4 regions of the Rahnella sp. PD12R genome follow, and region 1 is predicted to be linked to each of the others. Evidence: predicted binding sites of a transcription regulator. Region 1 holds the regulator's gene; each other region holds the start of a gene.
The links. The regulator CRP, encoded in region 1, controls carbon source genes, mostly activating them, when cyclic AMP is high. The targets are predictions, from matches to a motif close to ATGTGANNNNNNTCACAT.

Region 1 (6,129 bases):
CATTGCGGCACCCATCACTTCCGGCGGCAGGCGTTTCATCGGCAGCGTAAACACCGTGACAAACGCCGCCATCAGGAAGATGTAGCCGAGGAACAGGAACAGCCCGGCGGTCACCGCCGACGCGGAGGTGTAAACCAGCCAGATGCACAGCGCGCTGAGCAGTGCGCTGCAAAAAATCACTTTCGGCTCTTTGCCCTGCATATAACGGCCGACCAGCCAACCGGTCGCGAGAGAGGAAATCCAGATCCCCATTCCGCCGGTGGCGACCACCAGCCCGGAAACGTCCAGCGACATTCCGCGCTGTTGCACCAGATATTTAGGCAGCCACGCCATCAGGCCGTAGGACGGAATGTTGATGCAGAAAATGGATACGAACAGCAGCACGACAATCGGGTTTTTCAGCAGTTCACGGTAGCCGGTCGCCACGCCGGTGCGGGCTTCTGCTTTCGGGGGATTCGGCACAAAAATGATAATCGCGACGGCAATCGCAAACGCCAGCAGGCCGAGAATGGAGAAAGAGCCGCGCCAGCCGAGCGTATCGAGTGCGTACACCGCAATCAGCGGCCCGGCGGTCATCGCCAGACCGGCGGATGACAGCAATACGGACTGCGCGAAAGTGCGCTGCCCGACATCAAAATTCGAGACCACCGCTTTGGCGCAGGAACACGGATAACCGGAATGCCCGACGCCGGAAAGAAAGCGAAACGTCACCAGTAAACCGAGGCCGAATCCCAGCAAACCGAAGCAGAGCGCGAACCCGCCGAGCAAAAACAGCGAGATACCGAGTACTTTCTTGTAGCCGAATCGGTCATTCAGCCAGCCAGCAGGAATTTGAAACAGCGAATAGGCCAGGAAGAAAATGCCTGTGATGTAACCCAGCTGCTCCGGTTGCAGGTTAAATTCCCGCTCAATCGGCAACAGCGCGAACCCCATCACCGTTTTGTCGATATACACCACCGCATAACCGACGAACAGCAGGAAGATCATCAGGGAACGACTTTTCATAGCGGATATCCCTTTTTGTTATCACCGCGTCAGAAGTTCTCACTGTCGGGCGAATAGTAAAATGCGACATGCATCACGTAATCAACTGAATAACAACACATTATTTATTCCAAATCTGAAGCTATCAGCTTTACAGGTTTGCCATAAGATGCAATTTTTGGGTAGGTGATGCTTTTTACTGATAGGGCTTTCAAGCGAGGCGACATGCGTTATTTACCGAAATTGCAGCAACTCAAGGTTTTCCAGCAGGTTATCCGCAGCGGCAGCATTCGCGGCGCGGCGCGGGCGATGAATCAGTCGCAGCCCGCCGTCAGCAGAACCTTGCGGGAACTGGAACAAACGCTTGAAACTCAGCTTATCGTGCGCGGCAATCAGGGCATGGCGCTGACGGAAACCGGCCGCGCCTTTGCGCAGCGCATGCAGTTTATTCTCGAAGAACTTGAACGCGCGGCGGATGAGATCCGGCAGATCAATCAGTATTCGCAGGGTTCGGTGGCTATCGGGTTTTCATCACTGCTGGCGCTGACGGTGTTTCCGGCTCTCAATGAAGCATTCAAAACGCAGTTTCCCCAGTCCAAACTGCTGATTAAGGAAGGCCAGCTTTCGACGCTGTTACCGGCGCTGCGTGAAGGGAAACTCGATTTTGCCGTCGGGACCGCCGGGCCGGGTTTTCCGCTGGAAGATTTGGTGCGTGAACCGCTGTTTAGCGCGCCGTTTGGCGTGATTGCGCGGCAAGGGCATCCGCTGGCAGGTGCCACCACGCTCGAAGAATTACAGGGCGCGCGCTGGGTGTTGCCGGAAACGGATATGGGTTACTACCAGCAGATTCAGCTTTCGATGAACGGCTTTAATGCGCCAGCCGGTGAAACGCCGGTAAGAACGGATTCGGTGGTGTGCGGGCTGAATATGGTGTTGCAGTCGGATTATCTGACGATTGTGGCGAAGGCGATGCGCGCGCCGTTCGGCTTGCAGGAAAGACTTTGCCTGCTCAATATCGATACGCTGCCGGAAGCGGAATATTGCGTACTCTATTCGCAGAAATCGCCGCTGACATTTGCTGCGCGGCGATTTCTGGATTTACTGCGAAGTCAGTGCCAGTCGTATCGCTGGTCGTGACTTATTCGGCGTTCACGACTTCAAAACTGTGGGTGATCGTCGCGGCTTTGCCCAGCATCAGGGATACAGAGCAATATTTTTCCGCAGACAGGCTGACCGCGCGTTCCACAATTTTATCCGTCAGGTCTTTGCCGGTGACGATGAAATGCAGGTTGATGTGCGTGAACAGACGCGGTGCTTCTTCGCGGCGCTGAGACGTCAGTTTCACTTCGCAGTCACGCACGTCGTTACGGCCTTTTTGCAAAATAGACACCACATCAATCGCGCTGCAACCGCCCGCCGACATCAGCAACATTTCCATCGGGCTCGGGGCTTTGTCGCCCGCATTACCGTCCATTGTGATCTGATGGCCCGACGCTGACTCACCTAAAAACGTCAGCCCTTCTACCCATTTTACGCGTGCGTGCATGTGCTCTTCTCCCGGTGGATAAATTCGTCAAATTTTCCCCTCAGACTACCCTTTCACCCAAAAACTGGCAACGTAACCCGATCGCCATCATGCTGAAGCGAGACAACAGAAGACAGCATTGCAAACCTGTGTTACAAACAAAGCCGAAACATACTTTCCAGTAAATTGCGGTGACGGTTTTTGCGGTTTAAGAACAGAACCCACGGTGTTAACAGCAATAATCAGGCTGTTTCACTCCGACATCCGCTTGCAGCATTTCTGGGGAGTTATATGCTGAAAGGGCGCTTTTTAAAGTAAGTGCCGTACAGGGAACTCTGAGCCCTGTGATTTTGGGCAGCGATAACAACAGAGGATAATAGCAAATGGTTCTCGGCAAGCCACAAACAGACCCGACTCTCGAATGGTTCCTGTCTCACTGTCATATACATAAGTATCCTTCTAAAAGTACGCTGATTCACCAAGGTGAAAAAGCCGAAACGCTGTACTACATCGTGAAAGGGTCGGTTGCCGTCCTGATTAAAGATGAAGAAGGCAAAGAAATGATACTGTCATACCTTAACCAAGGTGACTTCATCGGCGAGCTGGGACTCTTCGAAGAAGGGCAGGAACGCAGTGCCTGGGTTCGTGCTAAAACTGCCTGCGAAGTGGCTGAAATTTCTTATAAAAAATTCCGCCAGCTGATTCAGGTAAACCCGGATATTCTGATGCGTCTTTCCGCGCAGATGGCAAACCGTCTGCAAGTGACGTCAGAGAAAGTCGGCAACCTTGCCTTCCTCGACGTAACAGGCCGTATCGCGCAAACTTTGCTTAATCTGGCTAAACAGCCTGATGCAATGACCCATCCGGACGGGATGCAAATCAAGATCACCCGTCAGGAAATCGGCCAAATCGTCGGTTGTTCACGTGAAACAGTCGGACGTATTCTCAAAATGCTGGAAGATCAGAGCCTGATCTCCGCACACGGTAAAACGATTGTCGTTTACGGCACACGTTAATCCCTCAGGAATTGGCGCGACAGCTTACTGTCGCGCCTTTTTTATGGGCTAAGCTTTACCCATGACGCTATGGCGAAGACTGTTCTATCATCCCGAAGTTAACTACGCGCTGCGCCAGACGCTGGTGTTGTGCCTGCCTGTCGGTATTTGCTGGCTGTTTGGCAATCTGCAAATGGGCCTGCTGTTTTCCCTGTGCCCGGCCTGCTGCAACGTCGCCGGCCTTGATACCCCGCACAAACGCTTTTTCAAACGCCTGATTATCGGCGGTTCGCTGTTTGCCGTCAGCAGTATCCTTTTACAGGTGATGCTCGAAAACTGGCACATTCCTCTGCCGCTCATCATGTTAACGCTGGCTTTGCTGCTCGGCGTCACCGGTGAAATCAGTCCGCTGCATGCGCGCCTGTTGCCCGGCGCGCTGGTGGCCACCATCTTTACGCTGAGTATGGTCGGCGTGAGGCCAATGTGGCAGGCACCCGCGCTTTTTGCCGCCGGCACCGCCTGGTACGGGCTGTTTAACTGGGCGTGGTTCCGTATTTCCGAAGAACAACCGATGCGCGAAACGCTCAGCCAGCTGTATTTGCAACTGGCCGATTATTTCGAAGCCAAGTACAGCCTGCTGACGCAACATACCGATCCGGAAACTGCACTTCCGCCGCTGCTCAAACGCCAGCAGCAGGTTATCGACCTGATTGCGTTGTTGTATCAGCAACTGCACATGCTGCCGCAGCATGGACATCATCATCACCACAAACGGTTGTTCCAGCGTTTTCAGGTGGCGCTCGATTTGCAGGAGCACATTACGGTCAGCCTGCATCAGCCGGAAGAAGTGCAAAAACTGGTGGAAGAAAGCCACGCCGAAGCGGTGATCCGCCGGAATGCGCAGGTGATTTCCGCCCGTCTGCGCGTGATTGCGGACGATATTCTCTACCATCGCCTTTCCGAACGCTTCACCATGGCGAATGAGCTGGCGGCGCTGGAAAAAATCGCGGCGCAGAACCCGCAGAATCCGGTCGGCCAGTTCTGTTATTACCATTTCAGCCGTATCGCGCGACTGCTGCGGACGCAACGCCCGCTGTACCGCCGCGATCTGATGAACTCCCAGCCGCGCCTGCCTTTCTGGCCTGCGGTGAAAAGCTACCTGTCCTTTAAATCCTCCGCCCTGCGCAATGCCGCGCGCCTCGGGCTGATTCTGGCGATCGGTAGCAGCCTCGGGCTTTTCTTCAATCTGCCCAAGCCGTACTGGATTTTGCTGACCATCATGCTGGTCAGCCAGAACGGTTATAACGCCACGCGTGTGCGTATCCAGCACCGTGCACTCGGCACGCTGGCCGGTCTGCTGATTGCCGCCGGATTACTGAGGCTGGAATTGCCGGAAGGCATCACGCTGATTTGCATGCTGGTCATCACGCTGGTGTCGTATACCGTGCTGCGCAAGAACTACGGTCTGGCGGTCATCGGTATGACGGTGACCGCAGTTTATACGTTGCAATTGCTGGCGATGAACGGCATCCATTTTCTGGTGCCGCGCCTGATTGATACGCTGATCGGTTGCGCGCTGGCCTTCGGCGGCAGCATCTGGCTGTGGCCGCAATGGCAAAGTGGCCTGATGCGCCAGAACGCCCATCAGGCGCTGGAAACCTATCAGGACGCCATCCGGCTGATTCTGCAAGAAAATCCCGACGCCTCTCAACTTGCGTACACCCGTATGCAGGTCAATCAGGCGCACAACAAGCTGTTCACCTCGCTGAGCCAGGCGATGCAGGAACCGGGTTTTAACTCGCATTATCTGGCGGATATGCGTTTGTGGGTCACGCACAGTCAGTTTGTCGTTGAGCACATCAACGCGATGACCATTCTCGCGCGCGAGCATTACATGCTGCCGGAAAAGCTGGCGACGGAGTATTTGCAGACCTGCGAAATCGCGCTGCAAAGCTGCCAGCAGCGGTTGCTTTACGACGGGCCTGGTAGTGAGAACACCTTGTTTAATGCGCCGGAGCTGCACCCGGATATGCCGCTGACCGAAATGGAGCGCCATCTGCGGAGGATGATTTCGCACCTGAGTGTGATGCATACCATTTCGTCACTGGCGTGGAAGCAGAGACCACACCACGGGATCTGGCTGACGCGGCGGGCGTAAAAGGGGAGATCCCCTTTTATATCCCCTGTTTGAGGGTTGGGTTTCACTTGCCGTGAGGGCTGGATCGAGAAGGTTTCGGTTTCTCACGTACGGTGATCACTTAACCCGCTGCGCCGAAACCGACAAAGAGGGAGGAAAGCGCCTCCCTCTTTGATCTCCCACGCTTTTTTTTCAATAAGCGCTTTCGCTGGATCGATGGACATATTCTGGAACATCCGCGTGTGGCGCAAATCCAGGCACTTCGTGCTGCCTTCACTCGGTCTTCGAGCCTCTGGTCTCGAAGCCGCTCCGTTCAGCTGGATTTTGAGTGCGCCAGATTGCCTTTGTAAAAGATTAAAACCGGCATGATTTTGAATTGGGGTCAGCCTCTGGCCGCTTTCAAAAATCACGCTGAAAGGAGAGGTGGAAAACCGCGTATCTTTTCGCGCGGTTTGTAATCCGACTGGAAGGAACCGCGCAGCGGCGGG
Region 2 (6,129 bases), on a different contig from region 1:
GACCTTCAGTCAGTTTTTGCTGTGGCTGAACAGCCCGGAGCAAAGCGGCAATGCGAAGGCGATTCAGGAAGACATCCGCGCGTCGCAGGAAAGAATTAAAGCGTGCTACGACCGGGGCGAAATGACGCCGGAAGAAGGGCTGCTGTTTATCGGTTTGCTGGAACGTTTGCAGAATTTCATTCACATTGCGGAATCGTACTTTGGCGTGACCGAACGCGTCAGCCAGTTCAGTAAAGAGAAAAAACGCAGCAAACTCAGGCTATTCAGAAAGCATAAAGATGAAGGGATGATCCTGTTGTCGGCCTTCAGCGCCTTTGCCGCCACCATGGTCGGCTGTCTGTTCTGGATCGGCACTGGCTGGCGCGACGGGGCTTCCGCGCCGATGATGGCGGCGGTCATCTGCTCGTTCTTCGCCTCACTCGACAGCCCGATTGCGTCGATCCACGTGTTTCTCAAAGGCGTGCTGATTGCGATTCTGATCAGCATTGTTTACGTCGCCGTGTTTATTCCGTTGGCAGTGACGTTTGAGTCCCTGATTATCTGCCTCGCGCCGGGCCTGCTGGCGCTGGGGCTGGTAATTGCCAATCCTTCCACCAACTTTATCGGCCTGATTATCGCCACGCAGATCCCCGGTTTTATCGGCATGAGCCATGATTTCAAACCTGACCTGCTGGTGATTGTTAACGCGGCGATATCCACGCTGGTGGGGATTGCGATTGCGTTACTGACCACGGCGCTTATCCGTAATAAACGGCCTTCGTGGACGGCAAAACGCGCATTGCGCAAAGGCATTAAAGAGTTATTGCAGTTTACCAGTGAGATCAAAATTAACGCGTCGTCACTGCGCGGGCGTCAGCAGTACGTCGCGAGTATGCTCGATAAAGTGAATATTATTTTGCCGCGTAATAAAGTTGATCCGGTGCCGAATGTCGCGCTGGGCGGAAATTTGATCACGGAAATCTGGCTGGGCGTGAATTGCTATGATTTTTATGCCCGCCATCAGGCTATTTTAAAAAGCCATACGCTGGAAACGGACGCGCTGATGTTTGAAATTAATCAGTACATTAAAAAGCGGCTGAAAAATATTTATATCTTGCCGCCGCAATCGCTGCTTGAGGAATTAAACCGCGTGTTGTTAAACCTCGAAGCGTTGTGCCGTTCGGACATGACGTTATTTAAACCGCTGTTCCATCTGTTCAATATCCGTATGGCGCTGTACCCGACGGAACGCTGGCCGGAAAGGCTTGCTGCCTGAAAACCCCTTTATTGCTGCATAAAAAAACCACGCCTTGGCGTGGTTTTTTACGATCACATTTTGGACTTATTTTTTCTTATACACGTCAGCGGTACCGTGGATTTTATTATTGGTATTGCCGGACGTTAATACAAAGACGTCGCCGCCTTTTTTATCGGCTTTCTTGGACAAATCTTCAATCGCGCCTGACTGAGAAGTTTTATTCGATGTGGTGACCGATCCGACTTTAGTGTATTCGGAAGCGACTTTTTCAAAATCGACTTTCTTCATGAGCTGAGCGGAAAAAGCGCTAAAGGACAAACCCGCAGTTAACGCCACAGCCAACAACGCGTGAGATATTTTCATTTTTTGCCTCAGAATATGAGTACCGGAAACCCGGTGGAAGAACTTCGGGATACGCCTGTTTTAATTACCCTGTTAAGTAATAACTCGATGCAAAAACAGCGGTTTATTACGTGATTTAAGTAATAGACAAGGAACGTGATTATTACAAGGCGGAATGAATATTCTTTGATGCGTCCCCCGCTGTGTTGCCTGCCTGTGTTATTCACCTGTTAATGGCCATACAAAAAATGTTTCATTGCTAATAGTTAACTTTGAACCTGATCACACTTATGGTTTTCACCCGCCGCCACCGATTGTCAGACGCCAAAATCCCTCTGATAATGTTACCGGTAACATTCTTAATAAAGATCCCGTGCCAGGAGCTAAATCGTGAGCCAGACCCAGAACAACAATCAGAATAACAACCGTATTTATATTTTCATGGGCGTGTCCGGCAGCGGGAAATCCGCCGTCGCCAATGCCGTGTCACACCAGTTGTCCGCCGGTTTTCTTGACGGCGATTTTCTGCACCCGCGCAGCAATATTTCCAAAATGGCCGCAGGCGAGGCGTTAAACGATGATGACCGTGCGCCGTGGCTGGCCGCACTCAATGACGCGGCGTTCGCGATGCAGCGGACCAATAACGTCTCGATCATCGTCTGTTCCGCGCTGAAAAAACGCTACCGCGACCGTCTGCGGGCAGGGAACGGCAATCTGTCGTTTATTTATCTGCAAGGCGATTTTCCGGTGATCGAGGAACGCATGGCGGCGCGAAAAGGCCACTTCTTTAAATCACAAATGCTGATTTCTCAGTTCGCCGCGCTGGAGCAACCCGGGGTTGAAGAGAGCGATGTCATCACCATCAATATCAATCAGCCGCTTGACGGTGTGATCGCAGAAACCCTGCAACATATTCAAAGTTTCCAGCAACAGGAGCACTGCGCGTGAATACAGTTACTTTAGTCGGGACAGCGGTCGGGTCAGTTTTACTGCTCCTGTTCCTGGTCATGAAAGTCCGCATGCACGCCTTTGTGGCGCTGATGCTGGTCTCCATCGCCGCCGGGATTTTTTCCGGTATGCCCATTGATACGATTGCCGACACCATGCAAAAAGGCATGGGCAGCACGCTCGGTTTTCTGGCGATCGTGGTGGCGCTGGGCGCGATGTTTGGCAAGATCCTGCATGAAGTCGGTGCGCTCGATCAAATTGCGGCCCATTTACTGAATCGTTTCGGCAAAAACAAAGCCAATTATGCGCTCGGGATTGCCGGGCTGGTATGCGCATTACCGCTGTTTTTCGACGTCGCGATTGTCCTGCTGATCGGCATTGTGTTTGCCGTTGCGCGCCGTACCGACGGTAACATTGTCAGGCTGGCGATCCCGCTGTTTGCCGGTGTTGCCGCGGCCGCCTGTTTCCTGCTTCCGGGGCCGGTGCCGATGCTTCTCGCGTCACAACTTAATGCGGATTTTGGCTGGATGATTGCCATCGGTCTGGTCGCCGCCATTGTTGGCATGCTGATCGCCGGGCCGCTGTACGGCAATTTCATCAGCCGCTATGTGAACTGGCCGATGCCGGTGGAAGAAAATGCGCCGACGCTGAACAAAGACAATCTGCCGTCTTTCGGTTTCAGTCTGGCACTGATCTTATGTCCGCTGGTTCTGGTGGGGATGAAAACCATCGGCGCGCGCTTCGTCACACAGGGTTCTCATTTGCAGCAATGGCTGGAATTTATCGGCCATCCGTTCACCGCCATTCTGATTGCCTGCCTGATCGTGATTTACGGTCTGGCTAAACCGCGCGGCATGACCAACGAACAAACGCTCGCCATCTGTTCTGCTGCCGTACAACCGGCCGGGATCATCCTGCTGATGACCGGTGCGGGCGGCGTGTTCAAACAAATCCTGGTGGATTCCGGCGTCGGCCCGGCCATCGGTGACGCCATGATTGGCACCGGTTTGCCTATCGCCGTGGCCTGTTTTGCGCTGGCCGCCGTGGTGCGCGTGATTCAGGGCTCGGCGACCGTCGCCTGCCTGACCACCGTCGGCCTGGTTCTGCCGGTGACACATCAGCTCGGGCTGAACGGCGGGCAACTCGCGGCGCTGGCAATCTGTATCACCGGCGGTTCCATCGTGCTGAGTCACGTGAACGACGCCGGTTTCTGGCTGTTCGGTAAATTTACCGGTGCCAGTGAACTGCAAACGCTGAAAACCTGGACCGTGATGGAAACCCTGCTGGGCACCACCGGCGGGATCATCGGCATGATTGCTTTCACGATGCTTTAAGAAAAGGAGAACGAAATGATTAACGAAACAGTCTCGCGCGTCACGCAGCGGATCATTGAACGCTCCGGCCCGACCCGCGAAGCCTATCTGGCGCGCATGGAATCTGCCCGTTCGAAAACGGTTCACCGCGCGCAGCTGGCCTGCGGCAATCTGGCGCACGGCTTTGCGGCCTGTCAGCCGGATGACAAAAACGCCCTGAAAAATATGGTGCGCAGCGACATCGCGATTATCACCGCCTACAACGATATGCTCTCCGCGCATCAGCCCTACGAGCATTACCCGCAGCGCCTGAAAGAGGCGCTGAAATCCGTCGGTGCCGTCGGGCAGGTGGCGGGCGGCGTGCCGGCAATGTGTGACGGCGTCACGCAGGGGCAGGACGGCATGGAACTGTCGCTGATGAGCCGCGATGTGATTGCCATGTCCGCCGCCATTGGCTTGTCGCACAACATGTTCGACGGCGCGCTGTACCTCGGAATTTGCGACAAAATCGTGCCGGGATTAGTCATGGCGGCGCTGTCATTCGGGCACCTTCCGGCGGTCTTTATTCCGGCCGGGCCGATGAGCACCGGGTTGCCGAACAAAGAAAAAGTGCGCGTACGCCAGCTGTACACCGAAGGCAAGGTCGATCGTCAGGCGCTGCTGGAAGCGGAAGCCGCGTCGTATCACGGCATCGGCACCTGCACGTTTTACGGCACGGCCAACACCAACCAGATGGTGATGGAAGTGATGGGCCTGCATCTGCCAGGTTCGTCATTTGTGCCGCCGGACACGGCATTGCGCGACGCGCTGACCGATTCGGCGGCGCGTCAGGTGACGCGTCTGACCGAAACCAGCGGTAACTATCAGCCGCTCGGGCAGATGGTGAATGAGAAAACCGTGGTGAACGGGATTGTTTCGCTGCTGGCGACCGGCGGTTCCACCAATCTGACCATGCACATGGTGGCGATGGCGCGTGCAGCGGGCATCATCATTAACTGGGATGATTTCTCTGAACTGTCCGACGCCGTGCCGTTGCTGTGCCGCATTTACCCGAACGGCCCGGCGGACATTAACCAGTTCCAGGCTGCCGGTGGCGTGCAGCTGGTGGTGCGCGAACTGCTTAATCATGGCCTGTTGCATCAGGACGTCAGCACCGTCGCCGGTTTCGGGCTGGAGCGTTACACGCAGGAGCCGTGGCTGGATAACGGCGAACTGGCGTGGCGTGAAGGGGCACAAAGCTCGCTGGATACAAACGTGATCGCCAGCGTTTCTGCGCCATTCGAACATCACGGCGGCACCAAAGTGTTGTCCGGCAATCTGGGACGCGCGGTGATGAAAACCTCGGCGGTTCCTGCGGATAATCAGATTATCGAAGCGCCTGCCGTCGTCTTTGAAAGCCAGCACGACATCGTGCCTGCGTTTGAGGCCGGGAAACTTAACCGCGATTGCGTGGTGGTGGTGCGTTTTCAGGGGCCGCAGGCCAACGGCATGCCGGAGTTACACAAATTAATGCCGCCGCTCGGCGTGTTAATGGATCGCGGATTTAAAGTGGCGCTGGTCACCGATGGCCGTTTGTCCGGCGCATCCGGCAAAGTGCCGTCTGCCATCCACGTCACGCCGGAAGCGTATACCGGCGGCATGCTGGCGAAAGTGCAGGACGGCGACATCATCCGCGTGAATGGCCGCACCGGCGAGCTGGCGTTGCTGGTGGACGACGCTGAGCTGGCGAAACGCACCGCGTACCAGCCGGATCTGAGTGCCGAACATACCGGCTGTGGCCGTGAGCTTTTCGGTGCCCTGCGCAGCCAGCTTTCCGGCGCGGAACAGGGCGCGTGCTGTATCAAATTTTAATGTCGAAGACGTGAGATAAGAGAAAACGAACATGAAAAACTGGAAAACAAGCGCTGAACAAATCCTGACATCGGGCCCGGTTGTGCCGGTGATTGTCATCAATAAACCCGAACATGCCGTGCCGCTGGCGAAAGCGTTGGTCGCCGGGGGCGTTCGCGTTCTGGAAGTGACGCTGCGCACCGCCTGCGCGATGGACGCGATCCGTGCGATTGCCCGCGAAGTGCCGGACGCAATTATCGGCGCGGGCACTGTACTGAATGCGCAGCAGCTGAAGGACGTCACCGACGCAGGCGCACAGTTTGCAATCAGTCCGGGTCTGACGGATGACCTGCTGAAGGCCGCAACGGCGGGAACCATTCCGCTGATCCCGGGGATTTCTACCGTGTCCGAACTCATGCTGGGGCTGGATCACGGGTTGCGTGAATTCAAATTCTTCCC
Region 3 (6,129 bases), on a different contig from region 1:
GTCGCTCTCCGGCGTGGGAGCCAGTCAGGCAGACAAACTCGCTAAACTCGGTCTTGAAACTATTCAGGATCTGCTGCTTCACCTTCCCCTGCGTTACGAAGACCGCACCCGTCTGTACACCATCAATGATTTATTGCCGGGCATCTTTGCGACCGTTGAAGGCGAAGTGCTGCGAAGTGACATCAGTTTCGGCCGTCGCAGAATGCTGACCTGCCAGATAAGCGATGGCACTGGTTTGCTGACATTGCGATTTTTCAACTTCAACGCCGCCATGAAAAATAGCCTGGCTGCTGGCCGCCGCGTGACGGCTTATGGCGAAATCAAACGCGGCACGCACGGCGCTGAAATTATTCATCCGGAATACCGTATTCAGGGCGAAAACAGCGAAGTTGTTTTGCAGGAATCGCTGACGCCGGTTTATCCGACAACGGAAGGCATCCGTCAGGCCACGCTGCGTAAACTGACCGATCAGGCGCTGGAATTACTCGATACCGTGCCTATTGCGGAACTGTTGCCGGAAGAACTGAGCCGTTCGCTAATTCCGCTTCCACAGGCGCTTCATTTACTGCACCGGCCGCCGCCAGATATTCAGCTGGCCGATCTGGAGAAAGGGCATCATCCGGCACAACGCCGTCTGATTATGGAAGAGTTGCTGGCACACAATCTCAGCATGCTGGCCGTTCGCGCCGGCACGCAAAGCTATAAAGCCATGCCGCTGCATCATGACGATCGCCTGAAAAATCAGTTCCTGGCCTCTTTGCCGTTCAGCCCGACCGGCGCACAACAGCGCGTGGTGGCTGAAATCGAACAGGATTTAGCTAAAAGCTATCCGATGATGCGTCTGGTTCAGGGCGACGTAGGTTCAGGTAAAACGCTGGTAGCAGCACTTGCTGCGCTTTGTGCAATTGCGCAGGGTCAGCAGGTCGGGCTGATGGCACCCACCGAATTACTCGCCGAGCAGCACGCTAATAATTTCCGTCAGTGGTTCGAACCGCTGGGAATTCAGGTCGGATGGCTGGCCGGAAAACAAAAAGGCAAAGCCAGACAGGCGCAGCAGGATGCGATTGCCAGTGGCCAGGTTTCGATGGTCGTCGGGACTCACGCGATATTTCAGGAACAGGTTCTGTTCTCCTCATTATCTCTGGTGATCATTGATGAACAACACCGCTTTGGTGTCCATCAGCGGCTGGCATTGTGGGAGAAAGGTCTGCAACAGGGCTTCCATCCGCATCAGCTGATCATGACCGCAACGCCAATCCCGCGAACGCTGGCGATGACCGCTTACGCCGATCTGGATACGTCGGTCATCGACGAACTTCCGCCCGGGAGAACGCCGGTAACAACCGTTGCGATCCCTGATACGCGCCGCAGCGATATCATCAGCCGCGTGAAAAGCGCCTGCGAGCAGGAAAACCGTCAGGCTTACTGGGTTTGTACGCTGATTGAAGAATCCGAAATGCTGGAAGCTCAGGCGGCGGAAGCCACATGGGAAGGGCTGAAAGAAGCGCTGCCTGCGCTGAATATCGGGCTGGTTCATGGCCGGATGAAAGCACAGGAAAAGCAGGCCGTCATGCAGGCGTTCAAACAGGGCGAAGTGCAGCTTCTGGTGGCGACAACCGTCATTGAAGTGGGCGTCGACGTGCCCAACGCCAGCCTGATGATCATCGAAAACCCGGAACGCCTCGGGCTGGCGCAGTTACACCAGTTGCGTGGCCGCGTCGGACGTGGTGCTGTCGCTTCTCACTGCGTGTTGTTGTACAAAACACCACTGAGCAAAACAGCGCAGAAGCGCTTGCAGGTTTTACGCGACAGCAACGATGGTTTTGTGATTGCTCAGCAGGATTTAGAAATCCGCGGGCCGGGTGAATTACTGGGCACGCGCCAGACAGGTAGCGCTGAATTTAAAGTCGCTGATTTGCTGCGCGATCAGGCCATGATCCCCGAAGTACAGCGCATTGCGCGGTATCTTCAGCAGCAATTTCCCGATCATGCCAAGGCGCTGATTGAGCGCTGGTTGCCGGAAAGAGTGCGTTATACTAACGCATAATTCTTATGCTTTTCGACTTTCGTTTTTCTCTCTGAAACGCCAAAACATTATTGAAAATGATGGTTTGGCTTCAATGTATTAACCCGACTTTTGCTCATTTCCGCCTCAAAACTATTAAGTCTTCTGGTTATTTGATGACCTTCACAGACTGGGGCAAAGTCGGTAACCGGTTTCACATCCCGCCACTACACTGATGATAATTAAGGCAAGCCTGTCAGATCCCCTCACCATAAGGCCAATATCATCATGAGTATCAGCCAGTCCCTCTTTGATTTTATAGAACAGAAAATCAGCCCGTTTGCGGCCCGGTTATCTTCTCAGCGCCATGTCATGGCGGTGCGCGACGGGTTTATTTCAGCAATGCCGTTTATGATTGTGGGGTCCTTTTTGCTGGTGTTTGTACATCCACCTTTCTCTCCTGAATCCTCATGGGGATTTGCCCGAAGCTGGCTGGAACTGTCGGCAAAATATGAAGTACAGATTCTGACACCGTTTAATATGACGATGGGGATTATGTCGATCTACATCGCTGCGGCCATTGCCTACAACCTGGCGCGAAGCTACAAACTTGACCCGTTTATGACCGCGATGCTGTCGCTGATGTCTTTTCTGCTGGTGGCTGCGCCTCAGATTGATGAAAAAATGTCGACAGCAGCACTGGGCGGCGTGGGGATTTTCACCGCAATTCTGGTGGCGATTTATGTGACCGAGCTGACACGCTTGCTGAAAAAATACAATATTGGCATACGGCTACCTGAACAGGTTCCTTCCAATATTAAGCATTCATTCGATCTGCTGATCCCGATTATTGCCGTTGTGATTACGCTGTTCCCGCTGAGTTTGCTGGTGCAGTCGGGCTTCGACATGCTGTTACCGCAGGCAATTATGGCGCTGTTCGAGCCGTTGATTTCCGCCGCTGACTCCCTGCCCGCCGTACTTCTGGCGGTACTGATTTGCCACTTGCTGTGGTTCGCCGGTATTCATGGTTCGGCTATCGTGTCGGGGATGTTGCAGGCTTTTTGGCTGACCAATCTGGGGTTGAATCAGACTGATCTCGCCGCCGGTTTGCCGATGACGCACATCATGACCGAAGCATTTTGGAACTTCCTGATCGTGATCGGCGGCTCCGGTGCCACCATCGGGCTGGTCTTGCTGTTTTGCCGCAGTAAATCGGCGCATCTGCGCACCATGGGAAAACTTAGCCTGGTACCGAGTTGTTTTAACATCAATGAGCCGGTGATCTTTGGTACGCCGATCGTCATGAACCCGGTCTTTTTCATTCCGTTCCTTCTCGCACCGATGGTTAACGCCGTGATTGCCTACTGCGCTGTCTCGACTAATCTTCTTCCGCACATGATTTCACTGGTTCCCTGGACATCTCCCGCACCGATTGGCGCGGCATGGGCGATGGGCTGGGATTTCAAAGTCTCGATTCTGGTGATCATGCTGATGCTGCTTTCGATGGTGATTTACTATCCGTTCTTCAAGGTTTACGAAAAGCAGTTGCTGACGCAGGAAAAGGCAGCGGAAGCTGAAGCGGTATTTACGGAAAAAGCAGAGGCCACTCAGTAAGCGGTAAGTGAAGAAACAGAAAGCCTGAAACTGGCGCCGTGGCTTTTATCCCGGCGCCTGTTTAGCGTCAGTCACCCACCGGAATTACCCGATTTTCCGTACAAAACGGAACAAGACCTTCTCAGAAAAAACCTCAGCCGGGCAAACAGTTCATAAAAGATTTTTTAACGAAGATTTCACAGTTTAAATTGTCGTTAGCAAACGTTTGCTTTTGTCGCGCATTTCAATAAAAATGCCCGCTTTGCCGCTTATTGGAATGCCATAACATGAGTTCGCAAACCACAGAACAAGACTCGCAGCAACCCGACCTTTCCCGCCAGACAAAAAGTGAACTGATTTACCGGCTCGAAGATCGTCCGCCAATTCCTCAGACTCTCTTTGCCGCCTGTCAGCATTTACTGGCGATGTTTGTCGCGGTGATTACCCCCGCATTACTGATTTGTCAGGCGCTGGGTTTACCTGCACAGGACACTCAGCACATCATCAGCATGTCGCTGTTTGCTTCAGGTCTGGCTTCCATTCTGCAAATTAAAACCTGGGGTCCCGTCGGTTCCGGCCTGCTTTCAATTCAGGGCACCAGCTTTAACTTTGTTTCACCGTTGATTATGGGCGGTCTGGCGCTGAAAAACGGCGGCGCTGACGTTCCGACAATGATGGCCGCACTGTTCGGCACATTGATGCTGGCGTCCTGCACCGAAATCGTTTTGTCGCGATTTTTGCACCTTGCACGCCGCGTCATCACCCCGCTGGTTTCCGGCATCGTCGTCATGATTATCGGTCTTTCGCTGATTCAGGTCGGGCTGACGTCAATTGGTGGCGGCTATGCGGCGATGAGTAATCATACGTTCGGCGCGCCTAAAAACCTGATTCTGGCTGCCGTCGTTCTGGTGGTTATCATTCTGCTCAACCGCCAGCGTAATCCGTATATGCGCGTCGCTTCTCTGGTTATCGCCATGGCGGTAGGGTATCTGGCGGCCTGGATGATGGGCATGTTGCCTGACGTGGCGCCAGCCGCACAGAGCAACTGGATTACGTTACCGACGCCGTTGTATTACGGCCTTGGCTTCGACTGGAATCTGCTCATCCCGCTGATGCTTATCTTTATGGTGACGTCGCTGGAAACCATCGGTGATATCACTGCGACATCTGACGTTTCCGAGCAGCCGGTAAGTGGCTCTCTGTACATGAAGCGCATCAAAGGCGGCGTACTGGCTAACGGCCTGAACTCAATGCTGTCAGCCGTATTCAATACCTTCCCTAACTCCTGTTTCGGCCAGAACAACGGCGTGATTCAGCTGACCGGCGTAGCCAGTCGTTATGTTGGTTTTGTGGTTGCGCTGATGCTGATCGTACTGGGGCTTTTCCCTGCGGTTGCCGGGTTCGTGCAGCACATTCCTGAGCCTGTTTTAGGCGGTGCAACCATCGTGATGTTCGGTACGATTGCCGCTTCCGGCGTGCGCATTGTTTCCCGAGAGCGCCTGAACCGCCGCGCGATAATGATCATGGCGCTTTCACTGGCCGTCGGCATGGGCGTTTCCCAGCAGCCGCTGATCCTGCAATTCGCGCCAGACTGGATTAAAACGCTGCTGTCTTCCGGCATCGCGGCAGGCGGGATTACTGCGATAGTTCTGAATCTGGTTTTCCCTCACGAAAAGTAATCACGGGATGTAATCCACGTGCAACAGCGGCAGCGGGTCTGGAACCCCTGCCGCTTTTTATTGTCTCCCTTCTGCTAACCTGTTGAGAAAAGTCGCTGTTTGCGGCATAAACAAAGAATCTTTTTTCCTTTTTCCCGTTACAGGGCTCCAGACGATGAGATTTATCGGTAAAATTTTGCTGACGTTCGCCTTACTTCTGGTGCTGGCGATCGTACTGGTGTACGTCCTATTACAAACCCGCTGGGCTGCCGGCTGGGGCAGCCGCTGGATAAGCGACAACAGCGAGTACCGGCTCTCGCTAGAAAAGCTGGATCACAACTGGTCATCGCCTGGCCGCATCACGCTGACGAATGTCATCTTCGGGCAAAAAAATCAGCCTGAAATTCTGAACGCCGGAGAAGTGGATCTTGATTTGAGCTGGCGTCAGATTACTGACCCTTACTTTTTCGATCACGTTGTTCTGGCCAATGGCCGTCTGAACGTTAGCCCTTCAGCCATCAAGCTGCCCTTACAGGCCAATACTTTGCAACTGAGCAAGATGGCACTGACCGGAAATACCGCAGGCCTTGATATTCAGGGGCAGCAAATCAACGCCGGTATTTCGCCGTGGCAGCCGAAACCGAATCAGCTTCTGGGTGATAAAGCGGATTTCCAGCTGAGCGCATCGAACCTGACCGTGAACGGGCTGCCGGCTGAGAACGTGCTGATTCAGGGCAATATCAACAACAAGAATCTGACACTGAGTAATTTCGGTGGCGATCTGGCGCGCGGTCAGCTGACTGGTAAAGCGACGCAGGCCGCTGACGGCAGCTGGAATATCGAGAATCTGCGTCTGAGCAATGTCCGCCTGCA
Region 4 (6,129 bases), on a different contig from region 1:
ACGCGGGAAGAAGCCTGAAATAAAAATGCCCGTCACGACATGACGGGCATCAGCGTATGCAAAAGTACTCAGTTCACGCCCTGCGCTTCCATTTGCTGGAGTTTGCGGGCTTTTTTGGCGCGGGCATATTCATCCGCCATAGCCTTGGCTTTTGCGCCCGGGATCAGCGCCATATCGCACTCTTTCGGCAACAGCGTGGTCACCAGAGCGGCAATCAGCAGGGATGCGACCAGCGCATAAATCGCCGTGCTCTGGCCGTACAGGCTGACTAATACACCGACCAGATACGGGCCGCAGAAGCCACCGAGATTCCCCAGACCATTAATCACACCGCGTGCGCTGCCTGCCACTTCCGGCGTGGTGACTTTACCCGGTATAGTCCAGAAGGCGCTGGTCGCGGCTTGCAGGAAGAACCCGGCACCGACCAGAAAACCGTAGGCCGCCATAATATTGTGACCAAACGCCACGGACGCAGCCAGACAGGCGGCGAAACCGCACAACGGCAGGGCGATAAACATGCGGCGTTTGCCGGTTTTATCGGACAGTACGGACATCGCCAGGATCCCCAGCATGGTGCCGACGTAAGGGATAATCGCCAGCATGCCGACTGAACTCATGTCGCCGCCGGTGAGGTTTTTCAGGATAGTAGGCAGCCACAGCGTGTAGCCGTAAATCCCGGTCTGATAGAAGAAGTTAATAACAATCAGTTTGACGATAGATTTATTGCGAAAGACCTCTTTGAGCGGCGCGTTATTGACCGGTGCCAGCGCCCGCAGTGCTTCGCGTTCACGGTTTAATTCGGTGACCAGATAATCGCGTTCGCGCTCAGACAGCCATTTCGCTTCTTCCGGACGGTCGCTGATGGTGAACCACCAGAACAGCATCACCACGAAAGATAATGCCCCTTCGATGATGAACAACCAGCGCCAGTCGAGCGTATCCAGGATCAGGCCGGACAGCGGCGCGGTAATCATCCCGCCGAGCGGCGCGAACATCAGCACATACGCATTGGCGCGGCCACGTTCTTTATCCGGGAACCAGTTGCTGACCATCGTCAGCACCACCGGCAACATCCCGCCCTCTGCCACACCCAGCGCAAAACGCAGGAACAGCAGCTGATACTGGTTAGTAATAAAGCCGGTCAGAATGGAAATTACCGCCCACGCAATCAGCGAGCAGGCAATGAATTTACGGCCACTGCCGTGAACCGCCAGGCTTCCGCCGGGCACCTGTAAAAACAGATACCCGATGAAGAAGATACCGGCAGCCAGACCGGCCATTGATGCGGTGATGCCTAATTCGGCATCCATTCCGCCGGGCATGGCAAAACTAATATTGACCCTGTCCATGAAGGAAATAATACAGGCGATAAGTATTGGGGCTATTACACGTAACCAGCGGGCCTTAGGAATTTTATTATTCATCGTCTTTCCTCTGTGTGCTTGTATCCGGCGATGACCTAATAAAAGCATTTTGAGGAAAGTATTTCGTGACAGGAGTCACGTTGAATTATGTTAAGAAAAGGTGTTACCTGCAACGTGATCCTGCACCGCAGTTCGCGTGCAGGACGAAAGGAGGGGAATTGCAGAAAAGGGCACGTTAAATCGTGCCGCCGAGGGAAATCCGGTAGTGCAGATCGACACGCTCAATAGTTGGCAGGTTTTTGATTTTTTTAAGCAATATTTCGGCGACAACCTTGCCCATTTCAAAGCGCGGCGTAATAACGCTGGCCAGCAACGGCGTGGTCGCCAGCCCGATGTCCAGCCCGTGAAAACCTGAAATTGCCATGTCCTGCGGGACGCGGATGCCCAGTTTCAGACATTCCTGTAACACACCGACGGCAATATCGTCGTTGGTACACAAAATTGCATTGGTATGCGGATACAGCTGGCGCGCCATCGATAACATTCCGGCACCGATAGACACCGATGAAACCTTATTCGGCGTGATATGCACCGGCGTCAGCCCACGTTCACCCATTGCCCGGCTGTAGCCCTGATAGCGTTTCTGGTCACGCGCGTCCGACATCGAACCGAAATAAACCACATGCTCTTTACCGCTGGCGAGAAGCGTATTCGCCATGTCATATCCGGCCTGCTGATTATCAAAACCAACCGCAATACGGCCATTCTGATCGTCGAGATCCATCACCTGAGCGACCGGAATTTCAGCCGCATTCAGATACTTATCGGCTTTGAGGGTATGCACGGAATCCGTGAGGATCAGCCCTGCCAGCTGATAACCAAGCAGGTTGATAATGTGCTCTTCTTCGCGGTCCTTGCTGTAATCGTAATTCACCACCAGCGTCTGGTAGCCCTGCGCGGACGTCACGGACTCAATACCAGCCAGCAAATCGGAGAAAATCTGGTTGTTAAAAGAGGGCACCAGAATGCCGATGCGCGGCGCTTTGGCCGGTCCGCGGGCTTCTTCCAGCGGATAACCGACTTCTTCCATGACTTTGGTGATGCGCTCGCGGGTTTCAGGAGAGACTTTTTCCGGCGTGCGCAGAAAACGGCTGACCGTCATCTTGGTAACATCCGCCAGTTGGGCGATGTCCTGTAATGTCACGCGCTGGTTTCTCATGCGGGTTTCCCTGATTATTTCCCAAAATATATCCGATTATTGAAACAGAAAGCGCCGGAGATTGTTATCAAAATGATGATGATCACATCGGGAGTAACAGGGTTTTTTAACATTCTTCAAAGTGATCTGCATCACAGTTTGGCCGCCGGTAAACCGTTGTAGTGGGGCTAACTTTTCATAAGCAGCTTTTTAATAAGGCCAACGTCATGACAAATCTCTTCTCCCTGGATAATAAAAAGATTCTGGTCACCGGTTCCACGCGCGGTCTGGGTTTCCTGCTGGCGAAAGGGCTGGCGCAGCACGGGGCGGAAATTATCGTCAACGGCACGCAGCAGGAATCGACACAAAAGGCCGCTGAAGCGCTGCGTGCGGAAGGGTTTATCGCGCACGCCGTGTCATTTGATGTCACGAACAGCCAGGCGGTGAATCAGGCGATTGACCATATCGAAAAGGCCATTGGCCCGATTGATGTGCTGGTGAATAACGCGGGGATCCAGCGCCGCCACAAATTTACCGATTTCCCGGAAAAAGACTGGGACGACGTGATTGCGGTGAATCAGAAGTCTGTTTTCCTGGTGTCACAGGCGGTCGCGCGTTACATGATCCAGCGCGAGCGCGGCAAGATTATCAATATCGGTTCGATGCAAAGTGAGCTGGGCCGCGACACCATAACGCCGTACGCTGCCTCAAAAGGCGCGGTGAAAATGCTGACGCGCGGGATGTGTGTCGAACTGGCGCGCTATAATATTCAGGTGAACGGCATTGCGCCGGGCTATTTCAAAACCGACATGACGCAGGCGCTGGTCGATAACAAAGAGTTTTCCGAATGGCTGTGCAAACGCACGCCAGCCGCGCGCTGGGGCAACCCGGAAGAGCTGGTCGGCGGTGCGGTTTATCTGTCATCGAAAGCATCTGACTTTGTTAACGGGCATCTTTTGTTCATCGACGGCGGAATGCTGGCCGCAGTTTAGTAAAGGAAAATTATGAGCAAAATCGCACTGGTCACCGGCGGTGGCAGCGGTATCGGGCTGAGCGCCGCGAAGTCGCTGGCGGGTATTGGGTTTACGGTCATTCTGGCGGGGCGCAATACACAAAAACTGGCGCAGGCCGTGGCACAGTTTGCACCGGGACAAGCGGTGGCGCGTCAGCTGGATGTGACCAGCCCTCAGTCGGTCGCCGCGCTGTTTGCGGATATTCAGGAAACCTTCGGGCGGCTGGATTTACTGTTCAATAACGCCGGAAACAACGTGAAAGAGGTGCCCATTGATGAGCTTGCGGTAGAAGACTGGCTTTCGGTGATCAACACCAATCTGACCGGCGCATTTTTGTGTACGCAGGCGGCGGTAAAACTGATGAAACAGCAGTCTCCGCAGGGCGGCCGCATAATTAATAATGGCTCGGTTTCCGCGCAGTCGCCGCGTCCGAATTCCGCGCCTTACACTGCCAGCAAGCATGCGATTACCGGTCTGACCAAATCAACGGCACTTGATGGCCGCGCATTCAATATTGCGTGCGGACAGATTGACGTCGGAAATGCCGCCACGGATATGGGCAATAAAGCGCTGGCAGGCAGGATGCAGGCCGACGGACATATTGCCGAAGAGCCGGTCATTGCGGTGGAGCGCGTCGGTGAAGCCGTGGCTTTTATGGCCGGATTACCGCCGGGCACCAACGTTCTGACCATGACGGTGATGGCCAGCGCCATGCCGCTGGTCGGGCGGGGGTAACGCTTTTCGCTTACAAAAAAACGGCCCGAACCGGGCCGTTTTGCATTTCATCTTTCGTGATTATGCTTTTCTGACTTTACGCTTTCTGCCGAGCCAGAAAATCAGCACCAGCAGAATGATCACGCCGATGACCATCGCCGGCGCCATGAACGGTTGCAGTTTCGCCAGAAGTGTCACCGGGCCGCCTGCGCGTAATACCGCCACATCCTGCGCGCTGACCTGAACGCCCGCGTTGCCGTAGTTTTTCAGCACATAGTTGGAGATATCCGCAATCTGCTGATCGTCGAGCTGACCGACATACGAACCCACGCCAAATTTCGGCATAAGAACATGATGGTCGCCCACCTGGCGATCGACGCCGTAAAGAATGGCGGAGATCAGGTTCGACGCATTCCCGAGGCCGGTCGCGGTGTTATTAAACAGCGACGGATACGCCTGATTCTTGCTGCCTGAGCCATCCGGCTGGTGGCAGCTGGCGCAATATCCGCTGAACAGTGCTGCGCCGTTGTCGATAGTTTTGTTCGCGTTAAACGGATGCGCGCCGCGCAGGCCATCTTCCACATTCACCGGCTTACCGAAGGTATCTGCCGCCTGTGTATCGCGCGGATCGCGAACCGGCGTGCTGTTTTTCAGGTAGAAGGCAATCGCGTTCAGATCGGTGTCAGACATGTATTGCAGACTGTTTTGCACCGCTTCCGCCATACCGCCTGCGGCCTGATTTTTCCCGGCGGTCCGGCCTGTTTTCAGGTATTCCACCAGCTGAGTCTGCGACCAGTTGCCAATGCCGCTGACCGGATCAGAACTGATGTTCGGCGCGTACCACGGGCCAACCATGCCGCCCGCCAGCGGTTTATCCGTCACCGAACCCATCATCAGGTTACGCGGCGTATGGCACGTGTCGCAATGCCCGGCACCGTTCACCAGATACGCACCCCGGTTCCATTGCTCACTTTTGGTCGGATCCGGTTTAAACGGCGTGCTGTCGAGATACATCAGGTTCCACCCCGCCATCGCAATACGCATGTTGAACGGGAACGGCAGGGCAGTTTCGGTATTCGGCTGTTCGACCGGCTTCACACCCTGCTGGAAATAGACATACAACGCGTGCATATCGGCATCGCTCATATGGCTGTAAGAGGTGTAAGGCATGGCCGGATAGAGATTTGCACCGTCCGGACGCACCCCTTCGCGCACGGCGCGGGTGAACTGTTCTTCGGTGTAATTCCCGATACCAAACTGCTTCGACGGCGTGATGTTGGTGGTGTAAATCGTGCCCATCGGCGAATGGATTTCATATCCGCCCGCGAACGGTTTTCCACCCTCAGGTGCCGTATGGCAGGCCTGACAGTCTGCGGCGGTCGCCACTTCCTGGCCCTGATGGACGAGTTCAGCCTGATTGTCCTGTGCGACGGCAAAACCGCTCAGGGACGCACTTAACAGGCAGGCAGTGAGAAGTTTTTTCATGCTGCACCTGCCAGTTTTTTTGACATGTCGTCTGCGGCTTTCAGCGCCAGCGCGGCCATGGTCAGCGTACTGTTCACCACGCTGGAAGACGGGATCGCGCCGCCGCCCGGTAACCACAGGTTGGCATGATCGTGAGTCCGGCAATCGCCGTTCACCACGGAATCCTTCGGATCGTTGCCCATGATCGTTCCGCCCATAATGTGGTTGTTGGCGTTCAGGCTGGTGGTGATGTTGAATTCTTCCGCCATAAACAGCGAGCCGATATGCTCAAGTTGTTTATGCGCCGCTTCCGCGCCTTTACGCACGTAATCGCCGACGTCGTAATGAATATCCGGGCATGGCAAACCGTGCGGAT

Region 2: the regulator CRP is predicted to act here: its motif matches at 1,850-1,867, upstream of gntK (gluconokinase).
Region 3: the regulator CRP is predicted to act here: its motif matches at 2,177-2,194, upstream of KWG64_RS21845 (PTS sugar transporter subunit IIC).
Region 4: the regulator CRP is predicted to act here: its motif matches at 2,703-2,720, upstream of idnO (gluconate 5-dehydrogenase).

What each region holds. Positions count from the first base shown of each region.
Region 1 is NZ_JAHTMS010000005.1:377,092-383,220, reverse strand. It holds gene KWG64_RS12815 (MFS transporter) at 1-1,005, opposite strand, end outside; gene KWG64_RS12810 (LysR substrate-binding domain-containing protein) at 1,210-2,121, shown strand; gene KWG64_RS12805 (OsmC family protein) at 2,123-2,530, opposite strand; gene crp (cAMP-activated global transcriptional regulator CRP) at 2,893-3,525, shown strand; gene KWG64_RS12795 (YccS/YhfK family putative transporter) at 3,587-5,662, shown strand; gene KWG64_RS12790 (hypothetical protein) at 5,746-6,129, opposite strand, start outside.
Region 2 is NZ_JAHTMS010000007.1:40,027-46,155, reverse strand. It holds gene KWG64_RS14840 (FUSC family protein) at 1-1,255, shown strand, start outside; gene yahO (DUF1471 family periplasmic protein YahO) at 1,322-1,600, opposite strand; gene gntK (gluconokinase) at 1,970-2,527, shown strand; gene gntU (gluconate transporter) at 2,524-3,861, shown strand; gene edd (phosphogluconate dehydratase) at 3,877-5,691, shown strand; gene KWG64_RS14815 (bifunctional 4-hydroxy-2-oxoglutarate aldolase/2-dehydro-3-deoxy-phosphogluconate aldolase) at 5,723-6,129, shown strand, end outside.
Region 3 is NZ_JAHTMS010000014.1:21,071-27,199, reverse strand. It holds gene recG (ATP-dependent DNA helicase RecG) at 1-2,047, shown strand, start outside; gene KWG64_RS21845 (PTS sugar transporter subunit IIC) at 2,294-3,619, shown strand; gene KWG64_RS21840 (uracil-xanthine permease family protein) at 3,886-5,277, shown strand; gene KWG64_RS21835 (AsmA family protein) at 5,432-6,129, shown strand, end outside.
Region 4 is NZ_JAHTMS010000001.1:488,151-494,279, reverse strand. It holds gene KWG64_RS02320 (L-fuculose-phosphate aldolase) at 1-18, shown strand, start outside; gene KWG64_RS02315 (MFS transporter) at 69-1,424, opposite strand; gene KWG64_RS02310 (LacI family DNA-binding transcriptional regulator) at 1,600-2,583, opposite strand; gene idnO (gluconate 5-dehydrogenase) at 2,790-3,554, shown strand; gene KWG64_RS02300 (SDR family oxidoreductase) at 3,567-4,310, shown strand; gene KWG64_RS02295 (cytochrome c) at 4,371-5,774, opposite strand; gene KWG64_RS02290 (GMC family oxidoreductase) at 5,771-6,129, opposite strand, start outside.